3 regions of the Nitrospirillum guaranorum genome follow, and region 1 is predicted to be linked to each of the others. Evidence: riboswitches for the same ligand, from Rfam matches in the RefSeq annotation. Region 1 holds a riboswitch; each other region holds the start of a gene.

What was found. A riboswitch is a leader RNA that binds a small molecule or an ion and turns the genes downstream of it on or off. The one in region 1 is predicted to bind cobalamin.
Region 2: it holds a riboswitch for cobalamin, as region 1 does, so the genes downstream of both, UAJ10_RS26895 (TonB-dependent receptor) here and cobW (cobalamin biosynthesis protein CobW) in region 1, are expected to answer to the same signal.
Region 3: it holds a riboswitch for cobalamin, as region 1 does, so the genes downstream of both, cobU (bifunctional adenosylcobinamide kinase/adenosylcobinamide-phosphate guanylyltransferase) here and cobW (cobalamin biosynthesis protein CobW) in region 1, are expected to answer to the same signal.

What each region holds. Positions count from the first base shown of each region.
Region 1 covers NZ_JAYEES010000002.1:604,175-610,183, reverse strand. Annotated here, with positions in the region: gene UAJ10_RS08300 (hypothetical protein) at 1-649, shown strand, start outside; gene UAJ10_RS08295 (glycosyl hydrolase family 28-related protein) at 749-2,338, shown strand; cobalamin riboswitch at 2,450-2,681, shown strand; gene cobW (cobalamin biosynthesis protein CobW) at 2,973-4,022, shown strand; gene UAJ10_RS08285 (cobaltochelatase subunit CobN) at 4,180-6,009, shown strand, end outside.
Region 2 covers NZ_JAYEES010000004.1:1,157,110-1,163,118, reverse strand. Annotated here, with positions in the region: gene UAJ10_RS26900 (4'-phosphopantetheinyl transferase family protein) at 1-157, shown strand, start outside; gene UAJ10_RS26895 (TonB-dependent receptor) at 158-2,227, opposite strand; cobalamin riboswitch at 2,367-2,594, opposite strand; gene UAJ10_RS26890 (DEAD/DEAH box helicase) at 2,990-4,588, shown strand; gene UAJ10_RS26885 (hypothetical protein) at 4,659-4,895, shown strand; gene UAJ10_RS26880 (DUF2177 family protein) at 5,015-5,434, shown strand; gene UAJ10_RS26875 (hypothetical protein) at 5,413-5,901, opposite strand; gene UAJ10_RS26870 (DUF1295 domain-containing protein) at 5,991-6,009, opposite strand, start outside.
Region 3 covers NZ_JAYEES010000001.1:160,790-166,798, forward strand. Annotated here, with positions in the region: gene UAJ10_RS00525 (cobyric acid synthase) at 1-1,113, opposite strand, end outside; gene cobO (cob(I)yrinic acid a,c-diamide adenosyltransferase) at 1,113-1,733, opposite strand; gene cobU (bifunctional adenosylcobinamide kinase/adenosylcobinamide-phosphate guanylyltransferase) at 1,752-2,276, opposite strand; cobalamin riboswitch at 2,438-2,673, opposite strand; gene UAJ10_RS00540 (glycosyltransferase 87 family protein) at 2,822-4,036, shown strand; gene UAJ10_RS00545 (efflux RND transporter permease subunit) at 4,264-6,009, shown strand, end outside.

The sequences.
Region 1 (6,009 bases):
GTATGACACTATACGTAGTCCTCAGCATCGGTTTGCTGCGGCAATGAATTCTATTGAAGAAACAGTAGCTAAGATAGACTTGGATGCAAACGCATATATCAACGCGATTATCCCAATAGCGCAACGCAATCAGGCACGCTTCATCGCGCTGGTTCCGCAAAAAATCCGAAACTTCGTCGAAGAACTGAAAGACCGGATCAAGCGAGCAGAGACAGCCGGCTACCGCTCCTTCCCCGGCATGCTTTCCGACGGTGCACTTTCGGGCGACTTGGGAGAAGTGATTCCAGCACGGTTCGACGACGGCTTCTACCAGTTTGAAGTCGCGTTTGGCGGCAGGTGGTGCCGGGAGCAGGGCGTCCTTACCATCTGGGCTGAATCCGGAATCTGGGAATTGACTTTGCTTATAAATAAGATGCCGCCGGATCATGCGCCAACCTTTTATATAAATGATCGCCGTACCGTCCCGACATTCTCCATGACTGAAGATCGCCTAGAGGTTAAATTCCAGGCTGAGGCTCGGGGCGGATTCTTTACCGTGAAGATCGTCCCCAGAAGCACCTTCATTCCGGGCCTGGATCAACCGGGAACGGCGGATTACCGCTCGCTCGGTGCTTATGTTTTTAACATGGGCAAGCTCAGACGATTGTAATCCATGCGATAATAATTTGTCGACGCTTTGCATATCCTCACTACCGGAATTGCAAAGCGCCGGCGTTCCCCGTAATCGACATCCGATGTGGGTGGAAATATGCGAAGCGCTCCGGCCGAGGCATTTATTTGGTTCCTGTTTTCAGTCCCTTGCCTTTTTTGCGCGCATCCCACCTCGGCACAGGAAAAGGCTGTCCTGCCACAGACCCTGAATGTTCTCGAATTTGGGGCGGATCCTGCTGGCAAGCAGGATAGCGCCACCCCAATTGAAGCAGCTATTTCCGCTGCCTGCGCCAAAAGCAAAGCGGTTTCGCCAAGAACCATACATATTCCGCCTGGGTCATATAGCATATCCCACACAATCAACATAAGCTGCGATGATTTATCAATTGAAGGATCGGGAAAAGGCGTGACGACTTTATTTCCGACATCAAGTGGCGACGTATTCTTTGTGAAAAATAATGAAAAAAGCCCACGCCTGTATTCTGTTAATTTTCGGGATTTTCAAATTTATCGTACAGACGATCCGAAATCAGGCGCAGGTATTCATTATCTAAATGTTGTAGGGGGCAATATTGACCACATTTCCGTCGCCGGTCAATATATTGGCATTGAAATTGAATCCTCCCTTAGTCTGTATTTCAATGATGTCAATCCAGGCGGCAACAACAAGAGCGAGGGGTCACGGCTTTGGTGGGTGCACCGGTCCGGTCCCGATGGGGACAATCCATCAGAAAACTTCGTTGTGAACACCAATTCCCGTGCACAGCAGCGGGGAACCTACACTTACGGCATCCTGATCCAGGACACCGACGGCTTCAACATGGCCAACTATCATGTGGGCTTCACTAAAGGTCCGGCGTTAGAAGTGAAATCTCAATATCCTGGCGATGTCGCAGTCGGATTAACATTCTCCAACGGCGGCTTCGATGAGGCTCAATATTGTATCCACTCCACTCGAGCCCCTGGCGACACCGGCAATCGTGGAGCGTGGAGCTTCAACGGCGTGCTCTGCGAGCTGTCCGACCTAGATGGCTTCTACAATGACGACCCTCGTCTGACCAACGTCATCGCCATCGGATCCGCCTTTTTTCTGAACGGCCGTCACGGCTTAAATCTGTCGGCCGGCTCGGGCTTCAAGTTAGGTCAGTCCATCTTCAGCGCCAACAACCGCGAGAACCACGGCGGCGACCATGTCATGCTGTCGGGCACGGTAACCGACGTCAATCTGGACGGCAGCAGCTTTGTTCGAAGCGATGGGCGCAATCCCGTGGATTACGACGTGGTTCTGGCTGACCGCGCCGACCAGATTAGCGTCCAAGACGTCAAGCACGCGGGCGCCACCAAAGGGGATATCGATAGCCACGGAAGCGGCCAATATATCGCCCTTTCCGCCGTCTATTCAGGCCGTAGCACTACCCTGGGCGCCGACAGGTTAGCCCTGGCCGGGACGACGCCCCCCATCGGAGGTAGGCGGCTGGAGGCGGGAACATGCGCCGCCGGGATCGCCGTCGTCGCGAGCGCCCAACCTTCCATGGCGGCAATCGCCAGTCCCGCCGGGACGGATGCCGGGGACGGATTCCAGATCCGGGCTTTCGTATCGGCGCCGGGAGCGGTGACGGTGAAAGTGTGCGCCATCTCGTCTGCGACGCCGGTCACAACACGTTACAACGTCCGAGTGCTGGAGTGAAGCTGATGATCGGCGACAATTCAGATACCCCCACGCACCAGCACCAGCTGGACTTTCGAGGAAAGTCGAGGCTCGCCCACAAAGCCATCGATCGCCGCCTCCGACCCGGCGCAGTTTCGCCGGAGTGATAGTATCCTTTCGCCCTGGTCGGGGGGATAATAGGAAGTCTGGTTCGATGCCGGAGCTGCCCGCGCAACTGTATGCGGTCAATGTTGACCCACAGCCGGTCCCCAGTTGGACCTACGGTTAATGCCACTGGTGTGGACCTTGGGTCTCGACCGAGAAGGCAGGGTCGGCGTTATAATCCGCAAGCCAGGAGACTTGCTATCGCGAAGGCCCACGTCCAATCTGCCGGGATGACGGAGAAAGGGAATATCGCCATGGTCCTCCTCCCACCGAGGTTTCGTTCGCGCACCTTCCATTCGCTGTCCGCTAGAGCAAGATATGATCTTTCGTCACTGCGGCTTGCTCATAACCTGTTCATGGTAGAGTGGATTTAAACGATCAAGTGGCTTTACCTGATCGCGTTCCGCTCAAATCGGGATTATTGGCCGCATCACGCGTCGCGTCCCACCCGCCCCACTGCCGACCGAAGTGCGTCCCGTTATCCGCCTTTCGCTTGAGAGCCCCGCACATGCCGACCCCCACCGCCAAAATCCCCGCCACCGTCATCACCGGCTTCCTCGGCGCCGGCAAGACCACGCTGATTCGTGGCCTGCTGCAGAACCCCGGCGGCCGGCGCCTGGCGCTGATCATCAATGAGTTCGGCGATGTCGGCGTCGATGGCGCCGTGCTCAAGGGCTGCGGCGACGAGACCTGCCCGGAGGACCGGGTGATCGAACTGGCCAACGGCTGCCTGTGCTGCACGGTGGCGGATGATTTCGTGCCGGCGCTGGAAACGCTGCTGAACCGCGCCGACCCGCCGGACCACATTATCATCGAGACCAGCGGCCTGGCCCTGCCCAAGCCGCTGGTGCGCGCCTTCACCTGGCCGGCCGTGCGGTCCCGCGTGACGGTGGACGGCGTGGTAGCGGTGGTGGCGGCCGACGCCGTGGCGGAGGGCCGCTTCGCCCCGGATGCCGAGGCCCTGGCGCGGCAAAAGGCGGCCATGGAGGCCGGCGACGCCACGGTGGAGCATGAGACCCCCGTGCAGGAGGTGTTCGAGGACCAGGTGCTGTGCGCCGACCTGATCCTGGTCAGCAAGACCGACCTGGTGGACGAGGCCGGGCTGGCCGCTGTGGCCGAGACGGTGAAGGCCCTGCGACCCGCCGCCCCGCCACTGGTGCGCGTGGCCCATGGCGATGTCGACCCCGACGTGCTGCTGGGCCTGTCGGCCGCGGCGGAAGCCGACCTGGACGCCCGCGTCAGCCATCACGACAACGAGGAAGAGCACGACCACGACGACTTCACCAGCTTCGTGGCCGAACTGCCGTCCCAAGCCGATCCCGAGGCCCTGGTCCGCCGGCTGGTCGAGGCGGCCCAGCGCTTCGGCATCCTGCGCCTGAAGGGCTTCATCGATGTGCCGGGCAAGCCCATGCGCCTGCTGGTCCAGGGCGTGGGGAACCGTATCCAGACCAGCTATGACCGGCTGTGGGCGCCGGACGAGGCGCGACGCAGCCGCCTGGTGGTGATCGGCGAGACCGGCATGGACAGGACGGCCATCGAGGCGGCGCTGGCCGCCTGACTGGCAGCGGGTGCGGGGCGTGGACGCAAAGCGGCCCTATCCCCCATCCCCCTGCCTGTTGACCAATCCACCTGTTGAATTGACGGCGTATAGGGGCTAGAGCGGCATAACGCTCGCTTTCGTCTTTCAGTGTCGTCACACGGGTTCCGCCCCTCCCATGCACCTGCTGCCCACCCAGGCCGAGGATCTGCTGGCGTCCCCCCAAGCCGAGGATTTGGGGCAAACGCCGGCGGACTGCGTGCTGTTGTCCTTTTCCGACAGCGACCTGTCCTCGGTGGCCGCCGCCTACCACGCCCTGGGTGATGTTCCCTGGCGGCCGACCTTGCGCCTGGCCAACCTGATGCGCCTGGGCCATCCCCTGTCCGTCGACCTGTATGTCGAGGCGGTGATTTCGCGGGCCCGCCTGGTCGTGCTGCGCCTGAACGGCGGGACCGGCTATTGGCGTTATGGGCTGGAGCAGGTGGCACAGACCTGCAAGGCCCGAGGTATCCCTTTGGCCGTCCTGCCCGGCGAGGCCAAGGCCGATCCCGGCCTGGACGCCGCCGGCACCGTGGACCAGACCGCCGCCCGCCGGCTGTGGCGCTGCTTCGTTGAAGGCGGGCCCGAGAACACCGCCCGGTTCCTGGCCGAGACCGCCCATCTGCTGGGCCGGCAGCCACCCGCCACCCTCTTGGCGGGCGAGCCCACACCCTTGCCCCGATACGGGCGGCACGAGACGTGGCGCGCGCCCATCCCTGTCGAAGGCCCGCCTGCGGCGCTGGTCTTCTACCGATCGCACCTGCAGGCCGGCAACCTGGCGCCCCTGCACGCCCTGGCCGACGCCCTGGCCCGGCGCGGCCTGGCGCCCCGCCTCTATTATGTGGCCAGCCTGAAGGAAGGCCCGGCCGCCCAATGGCTGGCGGCCGAACTGGCGGCCCTGCGGCCAGCCGTGGTCCTGAACGCCACCGGATTTTCCGCGCGCCAGGGTCCGGAGGACTCATCGCCGCTGGACGCCCCCGGCGTGCCGGTGCTGCAGGCCGTGTTGTCCACGGGCACGGAGGCGCTGTGGGAAAAGGCCCGCGCCGGCTTAGGCCCGGCGGACCTCGCCATGACCGTGGTGCTGCCGGAAATGGACGGTCGGCTGCAAGGCCCCGCCATTGCCTTCAAGGCGGCGGCCGACTGGGACCCCGCCCTGGAATACGCCCCGACCTTGAGCCGCCCCCGTGCGGACCGGGTGGACGCGCTGGCCGACAAGGCGGCCGCCTGGGCCCGGCTGGCCGCCACCCCGCCGGCGGAGCGACGCGTGGCCCTGGTGCTGTCCGACTATCCCGCCCGCGGCGGCACCGGTCTGGCGCTGGGCCTGGACACGCCCGCCAGCACCCTGGCCATGCTGGCGGCCCTGGCCGGCGCCGGCTATGGCGTGGCCGGCATGCCGACCGATGGCGCCGCCCTGATGAGCGCCTTGCGCCGGCCCCTTGACGGCGACGCGCCGGGCCTGAGCCTGGGCGATTACGCCCGGCTTATGGACCCGGCGGCGCTGGCCGCCATCACCGACCAGTGGGGACCGCCCGAGGCCGATCCGCTGGCGCGCGGTGGCGCGCTGCGCTTTCGCGTCCAACCCTGCGGCAACCTGCTGGTGGCGGTGCAGCCCAGCCGGGGCCAGGGCGTCCTCGACAGCGCCGCCCACCATGACCCCGATACCCCCCCCAGCCACGGCTACGCCGCCTTTCACCTGTGGCTGCGCCATGTGGTGGACATCCATGCCCTGGTGCAGGTGGGCGCCCACGGCACCCTGGAATGGTTGCCCGGCAAGGCCGTGGCGCTGTCCGCCGACTGCTGGCCTGAGCGACTGGCCGGCCCCCTGCCCGTCCTCTACCCCTATATCGTCAGCAATCCCGGTGAGGGCGTACAGGCCCGCCGCCGCCTGGGCGCGGTGCTGGTGGGCCACCTGCCGCCGCCGCCGGTGCCGGCGGGCTTGCATGGCGATCTGGCAGCCCTGGAGCAGGCA
Region 2 (6,009 bases), on a different contig from region 1:
GATCCGCCACGACGGGTCGCTGCCGCCGGGCCAGGCCTGCCGGCTGTGGCGGCGCGACCTGCCCAGCGGTCACGCGGTGGCCGTGGCCTGGATGGGCCCGGTCGGCCAGCCCCCCGCCGACCTGGGGATGGAGGAAGGGCTGGCCGACCTGTGGTGATCAGAAAACCTTACCAACCGTGAAGCGGACGGAGCGGGGCTCCAGCGGGTGGACATGCAGGTCGCCGACGCCCTCCGCCGGTTCGCCCTTCAGCCGGTCGGTGTAATAATAGTCGGCGGCGTCATCCTTGCTGTCGAAGACGTTGTAGAGGCCGACGCCGAAGCGCAGGCCGCCCTCCAGCGTATAGTTGGCCGTCAGGTTCCACTCCTGGCTGCCCGACGAGCGCACGCTGTTGTCCTCGATCAGTGGATGGGCGCCGAAGTAGCGATACTCCACGCCGCCGCTCCATCCCGTCTCCTGGGGACCCAAGTCCCGCAGGTATATCGCCAGCGAGCCGATCAGCTTGGGCGCGTCGGGGATGAAGCTGCCGGCCGGATCGCGGTCGGTGTAGCGGGCATGGCTGAAGGCGACGCTACCGTAGAACTCCAGCCAGCCGACGGGGGCGTAGGTGGTGTTCAGTTCCAGCCCGCGCCGGCGGCTGGGGCGGCCCGCCTCCGTCTGGCCCACGTCGGCGTCGTAGGTCAGCTCCGACACGAAATCCATCTGGAAGGCCGTCAGGGTGGCGGTCAGGTTGGGCAGCAGGGTGCTGCGGATGCCCACCTCCTCGCCGGTGGCCTTGGCCAGCAAGGGCGCATCACCCCCATTGGCGCCTTTGGGGGTGACGCCGCGCACGTCGTCGCTGTGAAAGCCGCGGCCGGCGCTGACATAGACCTCCGTCCCCTCCCACAGGGTGGCGATGGCGCTGCCCTTGGGCTGGAACAGGCGGGCCGCCACCACGCCGGCGTTGCTGCCGTGGTCGGTGGCGGTCAGATAGTCCTCGCGCACGCCCACGACGGTGCGCAGCCAGGGTGTCCAGTGGCTGGTGGCCTGGGCATAGGCGCCGCCACCGGCCTCCCGGACGTTGTCATCGCTTAGCAGGGCGTGGGCCACGCGGGCCTTGGTCGCCCGCAGATCCACATGCACATCATCGAAGCGCGCGTCCAGGCCGGTCACGATCTCATGATCCAGGCCCAGCAGGCTCACGGGCCGGCTGTAGCTGACGGCCCCGCCGGCCACCATGCGGCTTTCATTTTGGGCGTGCTGGTCACCGTCGACGGGGTTGTCCAGGAAATGGGTGAAGTTGTTCCACAGCGTCAGCTGGTTGTTGATGACGTAGGCATTGGCCGTCACCTGACCGCCGGCCAGCCAGCCGGCCTCTACCGGCGTGGCGAGGGTGCCGGACAGGCTCATGCGCCGCGCCTGGCCGCCGTCCGTGGGGTCCAGGGTGCCATAGCGGCCGATCAGACCCTGCGCGATGGCGCGTTCCGGCTGGTCGGTGGTGGCGTTCCACAGCGCGCGGTAGTACATGGCCGTGACGCTGAAGCCGTCGTCCCGCTCCCCCTGGCCGTAGCGCAGCACGGCGTTGCCCTTGCGCAGGTTGTCCGGGTGGTCCCAGGGGCCGTCATAATGCACCAGCTCCCCACCCGCCATCAGCTGCCCGGCGCCCACCGCCGTGGTGCCGGCGGCGAAGGCGCGCCGATAGCCCAGCGTGCCGGCCGTCAGCGCCACCTGGGCCGGAATCTGGTCCAGATAGCCCATCTGGATGGAGCCGACAGCGGAGAAGTCGCCTTGCGCCGCGAAGTAGGGGCCCTTGGTGTAGCCGATGCCGCTGGCGAGTTCCGGAATCACGAAGTTCAGGTCGGTATAGCCCTGGCCGTGCGCGTGGGTGCGCATATTCACCGGCATGCCGTCCACGCTGGTGGCCATGTCGGTGCCGTGGTCCAGGTTGAATCCACGCAGCAGGTACTGGTTGGCCTTGCCCTCACCGCTGTGGCTGGTGACCACCAGGCCGGGCACCGTCTCCAGCATCTGGCCCACGCGATAGGCGGGCAGCAGATCCAGTTCCTCCTTCACCACCACGCCCTGGCTGGAGGTGGCGGCCGTGCCGATCAGGTCGCGGCGGGCGGCGGTGACCACCACGTCGTCAAGGGTGGCGGGGGACGACGCGTCGCCCTCCATGCAGGCGGCAAGGGCTGTGGGGCTGCTCAGAAACAGCAGCGGTGTTATTATTCCGGTAAAGAAACGACCCATGATTTGTTGGCCTCTGGCAACGTGACACGTCACCACGGGCCAAAGAATGGGTCACCCAACCCTCGGCCTGGATATTCCCAAACGGCCGGGACGGCGGACGCCCTCTCCCCATCGGTGCACCCCGCCCAATGTGCCCGTGCGTGACCACGGCGTGACGGCAGGTCTCCTGGCTCACGGGTCGTCACCCTGGCACCGCCTTCCCGGTTTCCCAGTGGCTTCGGTCCCCGCCCATGATATCGCGCGGGGATGGTGTCGGGCTCGCCGTTCACAGTTGCGGGGGCAGCCGCGGCATCGGGGAGGGGATCCCCACCGCGTTCCCTTTTCATCCCGCCCGGTCGGAGCGGGAACCGTCAGGGCTTTTCTACGGGGAATTGCAGGCGCGCGCAAACGCGATGTCGCGGCGCGGGGGTGAACACCCTGGCGCACAAGCTTGGCGGTTGTGTGACAAGGCCCACCCGCGCCGGGGCATGGCAGCAATACGGGGCGGTTCGAGCGATTTCCCTTGTACCTGGGACCGGTCACAGCCACTTATGCGGTCTTAAGGAATGGATGGCATCATCCGTTCCCATGCCGGGCCGCTGGGCCCGGCGGTATCCCCCGGGTGGCGCGTAGCGGTGGCGGCCAAATCGCCCCTGTAGCACCCAGGGCATACTCGACCTTCTGACACATGCCTGCCGGCACGCGCCCGGGCAAGGGCTTGACCGCGATCCGCGGCCGCGAGAAACAAACGCGGCCGGCGCGTCGCCCTGGGATTCCAAGACATTGACCGCTTTCGACACCCTTTCGCTGCGGCCTGAGATTCAGGCCGCCCTGGCCCAGCTGGGCCATCACACCGCCACCCCCATCCAGGCGCGGGCCATTCCCCATGCGCTGGAGGGCCGCGACATCCTGGGCATCGCCCAGACGGGCACCGGCAAGACCGCCGCCTTCACCCTGCCCATCCTACAGCGCCTGGGGGCCGCCCCCTCGGCCCTGCCGCTGCGCATGCCCCGCGCCCTGATCCTGACGCCGACGCGTGAGCTAGCGGTGCAGATCGGTGAGAGCATCACCAACTATGGCGTGGGCCTGAGGCTCAGCCACACCGTCATCCTGGGCGGCGTCGGCCAGGGCAGCCAGGTGAAGGCGCTGGCCAACGGCATCGACATCCTGGTGGCCACGCCCGGCCGCCTGCTGGATCTGATGACCCAGGGCCACGTGCGCCTGGACAAGGTCGAGGTGCTGGTGCTGGACGAAGCCGACCGCATGCTGGACATGGGCTTCATCCACAGTCTGAAGAAGATCATGGCCAAGCTGCCGGCCAACCGGCAGACGCTGTTCTTCTCCGCCACCATGCCGGCCGACGTCTCTGAATTGGCCAATAAGATGCTGCGGGACCCTCTGCGGGTGGAGGTGACGCCCGTCTCCACCACGGTGGAGCGGATCACCCAGAAGGTGATTTTCGTCCCCGCGGCGGAAAAGCGCCACGTGCTGGTCGACCTGATCCGCGGTGATGCCGGCATGCAGCGCAGTATCGTCTTCACCCGCACCAAGCATGGCGCCAACCGCGTGTCGGCCCAGCTGGAGCAGGCGGGCATCGAGGCTGCCGCCATCCACGGCAACAAGTCACAGAACGCGCGACAGAAGGCGCTGGACGGCTTCCGTGCCGGTGCCGTGCGGGTGCTGGTGGCGACCGACATCGCGGCGCGCGGCATCGACGTGGACGGCGTCACCCACGTGGTGAACTTCGAGCTGCCCAACGAGCCGGAGACCTACGTCCACCGCATCGGTCGCACCGCCCGCGCCGGCGCCTCCGGCGTCGCCGTGTCGCTGTGCACCGCCGATGGCGATGAGCGCGTCTATCTGCGCGACATCGAGAAGCTGATCCGCAAGTCCATCCCGGTGGGTGAGCGGCCCGAGGCCACGCCCCAGGCCGCCGCCGCCCCGGTGAGCCGTCCGCCCCTGCCGGCCCGCCAGCCGCGCAACGGCGGCGGCAATGGCGGCCGTGGACAGCCGCGTGGCCAGCGTGGCGCCGAGGGCCAGGCCGAAGCCAGGCCCGCCCGGGCCGACGGCCAGCGCCCCGCCCGGACGGAGGGCAACCGTCCGCAGGGCCCGCGCCCCCCGCAGGCGCCGCGTCCCCAGGGTCCGCGTCCTGAAGGGGCGCGCCCCGATGGCGCCCGTCCGCAGCAACAGGCGCGCCCACAGGGCCAGCGTCCGGCCCAGCCGCAGGGGCAGCGCCCCAACGCCGCCCGCCCGGCGGCACCGCGTCCCGCCCAGGATGGCCGGGGCACCCAGTTCTCCAGTTTCGTGGCGGCCTTGAACGCCAACGAAGATCAGCAGCCGTCGGCGCGCGAGGATCGCAACCGTCCGCGCCGCCGCCGCTGATCCCAGTCCGGGTCCCAAGTCCTGGTCCCAAGTTCTGGTCTTGATGGTTCTTTAGGAAGAGGAGGTCCCCATGGGCCGCAGCAGCAAGCCGAAATCCAAGTCCGTCAGCGAATTCGTCCTGTTCGACGTCCTGTACGATGACGGGTCGCGGTCGTCCAACCGTCGCGTTCCCTCGTCCGAACTGGGCGGCCTGGATGGTGACGAGCCCGCCCGCGCCATCATCGAGGCGCAGGACCGCGAAATCGCCGCCATGTCCGGCAATCCGCGTGGCCGAATCAAGTCGCTGACCCGCTCGCCGGTCCGGTAAGTCGCCGGTCGGGTAAGCCTTGGGCTGATCCATCCGCATCGCCGACGCGTATTGAGAAACGTCCCGTGCCCAGGTCCGGGGCGTTTTTCTTTTTTGGCTTCGCGGGGGAAGAAAAGGCCATGGGAACAGTGCTGCGCCAGGCCGCGATCTACGCGGCGACCCTTATCGCTTTCCTGGCCCTGGACGCCGTCTGGCTGACCCGCATGGTCGGGTTTTACCGCCAGGTGATGGGCGACATGGTCGCGCCCCAGCCGCGCCTGGGGCCGGCGGCCCTGTTCTACCTGCTCATGGCGGGCGGCATCGTGTTCTTCTGCGTGGAGCCGGCGACGCGGTCGGAGGCTCCGTTGACGCAAGCGCTGATGCGCGGCGCGGTGTTCGGCCTTCTCACCTACGGCACCTATGACCTGACCAACCAGGCCACCTTGCGCCTGTGGTCCGCCCGGCTGAGCGCGCTGGACATGGCGTGGGGGGCGGTCCTGACCGCCGTGGCGGCGGCGGCCGGCTGCGCCGCCGCCCTCTATTTCAGCAAGAATCCATAGTGGTTGCCGCCGGCCGTACGGTTCACGGTCTGGCCGGGAATATAATCGAAGGTGTCGTCCAAGGTCAGGCGCACGAAGATGGGCTTCCCCATCATGTCCAGGTGCGCCAGATCCGCGATCTCATAGTGCACATGCACCTTGCCGCCGGCCAATGACACCAGGGCGACGTCGCCGCCGATGCAGACCTGGCCGTTGAACTTGGCGCGCACGTAGTATGTGTCGCGCCCATCCGCCAGGACGGTGGATTCGACGCGCCGCACGTCCACCGGCGTCAGCGGCAGATCGATGCGATACATGGTCAGCACGTCCGTGCCCGTGGGACGGGTGGTATGCAGATCCAGCGCGCAGGCGGCCTGCAACATCTTCTGGTCCGGTCCGGGTCCCATGGGGTCGTCGCCGGAGCACCCGCCCAGCGCAAGACCGGCGGCCAGGGCCAGGACCGCCCCCTTCTTCATCCCATGCCGCATGTCATCCCCCGATACGGTAATACCCCGGGCGGTCGGTCGCCCCCGCCATCTAGTCAGCTAATCGTCCGGTGGGGCGGGCGGTCAAGGATTTATTCCGTGTCCCGCGTC
Region 3 (6,009 bases), on a different contig from region 1:
GTCCAGGTAGCCCAGACCGGCGGCGGTGCCGGGCGGCCCCTCGATGCCGTCGGGGTCGGCCACCGTCCGGCCCAGCATCTGATAGCCGCCGCACAGGCCCAGAACCCAGCCGCCCCGGCGCACATGGCCCGCCAGGTCGATGTCCCATCCCTGCGCGCGGAGGAAGGCCAGGTCGGCCAGGGTGGCCTTGGATCCCGGCAGGATGACGCCCTGGGCGTCGCCCGGCAGGGGCCGGCCGGGGGGCACCATCGCCACCGTCACCCCCGGCTCCAGCCGCAGGGGGTCGAGGTCGTCGAAATTGGCGATGCGCGACAGCATGGGCACGGCGATGCGCAAGGGCCCGCCGGCGGCGCGTTTCGCCCAGTGGGCCAAGTCCATGCCATCCTCGGCCGGCAGGCGGGCGGCGGCGACCTGGTGCGGCATGACGCCGAAACAGGGCCAGCGGGTGCGGGCCTCGATCTCCGTCACGCCCTTTTCGAACAGCCGGACATCACCGCGGAACTTGTTGATGAGGAAGCCGCGGATCTGGGCGCGATCCTCCCCGTCCAGCACGCCATGGGTGCCCACCAGGCTGGCGATGACGCCGCCCCGGTCGATGTCGCCAGCCAACACCACCGGCACGCCCGCCGCGCGGGCGAAGCCCATGTTGGCGATGTCGCCGGCGCGCAGATTGGTTTCCGCCGGGCTGCCCGCCCCCTCCACCACCACCAGGTCGCACTCCGCCCGCAGGCGGTGGAAGCTTTCCAGCACGGCCGGCAGCAATTCCCCCTTGCGGCGCTGGTAGGATGAGGCTTCGGCATTGCCCAGCACCCGGCCGCGCAACACCAGTTGCGCGCCCACGTCGGTCTGCGGCTTCAGCAGCACCGGGTTCATGTCCACCGAGGGCGCGACACCGCAGGCGCGGGCCTGCAGCGCCTGGGCGCGCCCGATCTCACCCCCATCCGACGTCACGGCGGCGTTGTTGGACATGTTTTGCGGCTTGAACGGGCGCACCCGCAGGCCGCGCCTGGTGTAGGCCCGCGCCAGGGCCGCCACCAGCAGCGACTTGCCGACGTCCGAACCGGTGCCCTGGATCATCAGGGCGCGGGCGCCCCCGGCGGTGCGGTCGGCCATCAGAAGTCGATCCCGCGCTGCGCCTTGATACCGGCCTGGAAGGGGTGCTTCACCGCCTGGAATTCCGTCACCAGGTCGGCGGCCTCGATGATCTCGGCCTTGGCGTTGCGGCCGGTGACCAGGACGTGGGTGTCGGGCAGGCGGGCGTTCAGCCCGGCCAGCACCTCGGCCACGTCCAGATAACCGTAGCGCAGCACGATGTTGATCTCGTCCAGCACCACCAGGTGGTACTGCGGGTCGGCCAGCATGCGCCGCCCCAGGTCCCAGGCGCGGACGGCGGCGGCGATGTCCCGCTCCTTGTCCTGGGTGTCCCAGGTGAAGCCCTCGCCCATCACATGGTGATCGATCAGGTCGGAAAAGCGCGTCAGCGCCGTCTGCTCCCCCGTCGCCCAGTTGCCCTTCACGAACTGGATAAATCCCACCCGCAGGCCATAACCGGCGGTGCGCAGCATCATGCCCAGCGCCGCCGTGGTCTTGCCCTTGCCGGGGCCGGTGTGGACCATCAGCAGGCCCTTCTCCCCCGTCGCCTGGGCCACGCGGGCGTCCTGCACGGCCTTGCGCTTCTGCATCTTCTCGCGATGGCGGGCGGCTTCGTCGTCCGGGGACTCAAGATCGGCCATGGCAACCTCCTTCCGCTCTTATTTCACTTTCAGGGGCAGGCCCGCCACCGTCAGGAACACCTGCGACGCCGTGGCCGCCAGGCGCTGGTGCAGGCGGCCGGCATGGTCCCGGAAGGCGCGGGCCAGCGCGTTTTCCGGCACGATGCCCATGCCCACCTCGTTCCCCACCAGGACGGTGGCGCCCACGCGGGCGGCCAGCGCCGCCTCCAGCCCCGCGACGGCGGCGGCCACGTCCCGATCGGCCAGCATGACGTTGGTCAGCCATAGCGTCAGGCAGTCGACCAGGACCGGCCCATCGCCGCCGGCGGCCAGCGCGTCGGCCAGATCCAGCGGCGCCTCCACCGTCGTCCAACCGGGCACGCGGTCAGCCTGGTGCCGGCCGATGCGGTCGCGCATCTCGTCATCCCAGGCCTGGGCGGTGGCGATATAGGTCCAGGGACCGGGCAGCGCGGTCACCAGCCCCTCGGCGAAGCGGCTTTTGCCGGAGCGGGCGCCGCCCAAGACCAGGGTGACGCCGGGGACGGCCATGTGCTCATGCGTCATCAGTCAGTTCCATCCCACCCGGTCTCACGCAGCGGTGGTACCAGAGGCCAAGACCGGCCGGAAGGAGGGGATTGCCTGTCGACGAGACCGAGGGGCCGCGAGCCCATGGGGCCCGCGTCGCCGCTGACCGGTTCCGCCGGGACACCCCGCCCCCGCGACCCTGCGCAATACCGCCGGCGGCAGGTCTCCTGGCTCACGGGTCAGGGCGCCGGCCCGGCCTTCCCAGGTTCCATCGGGAACCCAGTGGCCATCCCCCATACGGGGCCCCGTACGAGGGCGGGCGGCGCTCACCGTTCACAGTTGCGGGGGCAGCCGTGGAGTCGGATGCCGGGCATCCCCACCACGTTCCCTTTTCATCCACAGGCGTGCCTGTGGAACCGTCGGCGACGGCAGCCTTACGGCAATCGTTCGCGCCGGGCAAGGGCGGCATCGCGGCATTTTATCATAAATATGCAACGGCCAGGCCTTAGGGCTTGACCTTGAGCGCAAAGGTGTTAGGCATAGACCATAGAGCCTATTACCTATGAGATAGGTTGTTCCGCAGCATGGTCCGCCCGCCGCTTCTTCCCCTGCCGCGCCCACTGGTGTTCGGCCTCGCCCTCTGGGCCATCGCCCTGGTGGCGATCGAGGCGCAGGTGATTAGTGGACGGTTCGTTTCTGAATTCCACATCTACGCCGAGGCCACCTGGGCCTGGTGGCAGGGTGCGGAGATTTACGAGGACGGCATCAACGGCTTCCTCTACCTGCCGTCCAGCGCCGTGCTGTTCACTCCGTGGGCCTATCTTCCGCCGCTGTTGGGGGATGCCCTGTGGCGCCTGAGCCTGCTGGCGGTGTGCTGGTGGGGCGTGGGGCGGCTGTGCCGCCTGCTGGCGCCGGCGGATGGCCGGGGCGTGGATTGGCAACGGCTGTTCGGCGTCGCCCTGCTGGCGGCACTGCCCATTGGGGTGGTGGATCTGCGCGGCGCCCAGACGGAATTCCTGATGCTGGGCCTGATGCTGGCCGGCCTGGCCGACGTGGCGGAAGGCCGGTGGCGCCGTGCCGCCTTCCTGCTGGTGCTGGCCGGCGCGTTCAAGCCCCAGGCCCTGGCCCTGGTCATGCTGGCCTTCGCCCTGTGGCCCCGCCTGCGCCTGTCCCTGGCGCTATGGCTGGCGGCGGCGCTGGCCCTGCCCCTGGCGCACTGGGACCCCGGCTACGCCCTGGGGGAATACGGCCAGCTTGTGCGCAAGACCATGAGCAGCGCCAACCCCGGCGGCGGTGTCTGGCACGATTTCGCCAATGGCCTGGCCACCTTGGGCCTGCCGCTGGATCTGATGGCGCAGACCGCCATCCGCGCCCTGGCCGGCGTCGCCGTGCTGATCCTGGCGCGCGGCACCGTCAGCCGCCTGCCGGCCCCCAAGGCCGCCGCCACCGTGGCGGCGCTGATGGTCACCTATCTGCTGTTGTTCAACCCACGCACGGTCCTGGGCCATTTCGGCGACATGGCGCTGGTCGCCGGCGCCCTGGCGGGCTGGGAATTTCATGTCCGTCGCAATCGCGCGCTGGGCTGGGTGCTGGTGCTGTTGTGCTTCGCGCTGACCACGCACGTTTGGACACGGGGCCTGCATCTGGCCACCGCCACGTGGTTCAAGCCGTTGCTGGCCTGCGGATTCGGCCTGTACGTGGTGGTGCGCTGGGTACCTTCCCTGCCCGACCGCCCCGTCGCAGGGGGTCAGGACGCCGCCCGGGATACAGCGGGGGAGAGCCTGGCCATCCAAGGCTGATCGCCTTACATTCCCTTCGCCAACGGCGCAGTGACGCAGGCCACAGTTTTCCGATTTGGCGGCGATTGGTCGCGGCATGCCTAAATTCGAACCGTTGCGTATCGAAGTAGGTTCCCCTGAACCATCAAGCGCGTTAATTGTTTTGGGCTGTGCCGGGCGGGGGGCGACCTCGGCCCCTGGGCGTAGCGTTGCATTTTTCCGCATCGCATTGCCGGAGCCCCGTCCCCATGTGGATCGTCGCCTACGCCCTGAGGCGCCCCTATAGTTTCGCCGTGCTGGCCGGCCTGATCACGCTGCTGGGCGTGCTAAGCCTGTTCAAGATGCCCACGGACATCTTCCCCGAGGTGGAGATCCCCACGGTCACCGTGGTGTGGAGCTACTCGGGCCTGGACGCGCAGGAAATGACCGGCAAGATCACCGCCTTCGGTGAGCTGGCCATCATCAACACCGCCGACAACGTGGCGGAGGTGGAGTCCGAGACGTCCAACGGCGTGGGCATCATCCGCACCACCTTCCAGCCCGGCGTGAACATCGACCTGGCCATCTCCCAGATCTCCGCCATCTGCCAGACCATCCTGAAGCGCATGCCCACGGGCACGCAGCCGCCGCTGATCGTGCAGTACAGCCGGTCCTCCGTGCCCATCCTGCAGCTGGCGCTGTCGTCCGACACCATGTCGGAGGCGCAGCTGTACGACTACGGCCGCATCACCATCCGGTCGCAGATCAGTGACATTCCCGGCATGCGCCTGCCCCTGCCCTATGGCGGCAACGCGCGCCAGATTATGGTCGACATCGACCCGGACAAGCTGCGCAGCTACGGCCTGACCCCCAACGACGTCAACAAGGCCATCACCGCGCAGAACCTGAACCTGCCGTCCGGTACCGCCAAGATCGGCGACACCGAATACCAGGTGGGCCTGAACAGCTCGCCCATCGCCGTCGACACCTTCAACGACATCCCCTTGCGCGACGTGAACGGCCGCACCGTGTTCATGCGCGACGTGGCCAATGTCCGCGACGGCGCCGCGGTGCAGACCAACGTGGTGCACGCCGACGGCCAGCCCGCCGTGCTGCTGACCATCATGAAGCTGGGCGGCGCCAGCACCCTGGCGGTGGTGGACGAGGTCATGCGCCGCCTGCCGGAGATCCGCAAGGCGGCGCCGGAGGGCATGCGCATCCAGCCGCTGTTCGACCAGACCACCTTCATCAAGCACGCCATGGAAGGCATCCAGCACGAGGGCCTGATCGTGGGCGCGCTGGTGGCCATCCTGATCCTGCTGTTCCTGGGCGGCTGGCGCAGCACGGCCATCGTGCTGACCTCCATCCCGCTCTCCATCCTGACGGCCGTGGCCGTGCTGTCCATGGCCGGCCACACCCTGAACGTGATGACCCTGGGCGGCCTGGCGCTGGCCATCGGCATCCTGGTGGACGACGGCACCGTGGCCATCGAGAACATCCACCGCCACATCGGCATGGGCAAGCCGCTGCGCCAGGCCATCCTGGAGGGCTCGGACGAGGTGGCCTTCCCGGCCCTGGTTTCGACCCTGTGCATCTGCATCGTGTTCGTGCCCATCTTCTTCCTGCACGGCATCGCCAAGTACCTGTTCTCGCCCCTGGCGCTGGCCGTCATCTCCTCCATGCTGATGAGCTACGTGCTGTCGCGTACCCTGGTGCCGGCCATGGCCGCCTGGCTGCTGCCGGCGGAACTGCGCGGCCATGGCCATGGCGAGGACGGCCATCCTGGTCACGTGATACCCCCGACCGGCGTGGCCGGCGCCTGGGCGCGCTTCCATGCCGGGTTCGAGCGCGGCTTCGAGGGCCTGCGCCAGCGGTACCTGCGGGTGCTGGGCGGCGGCCTGTCGCGGCCGTGGATGGTAACCGGTTTCGCCGTGGTGCTGCTGGTCTGCGCCGCCGCCACCATCCCCTTCGTCGGCACCAACTTCTTCCCCGAGGTCGACGCCGGCCAGTTCCGC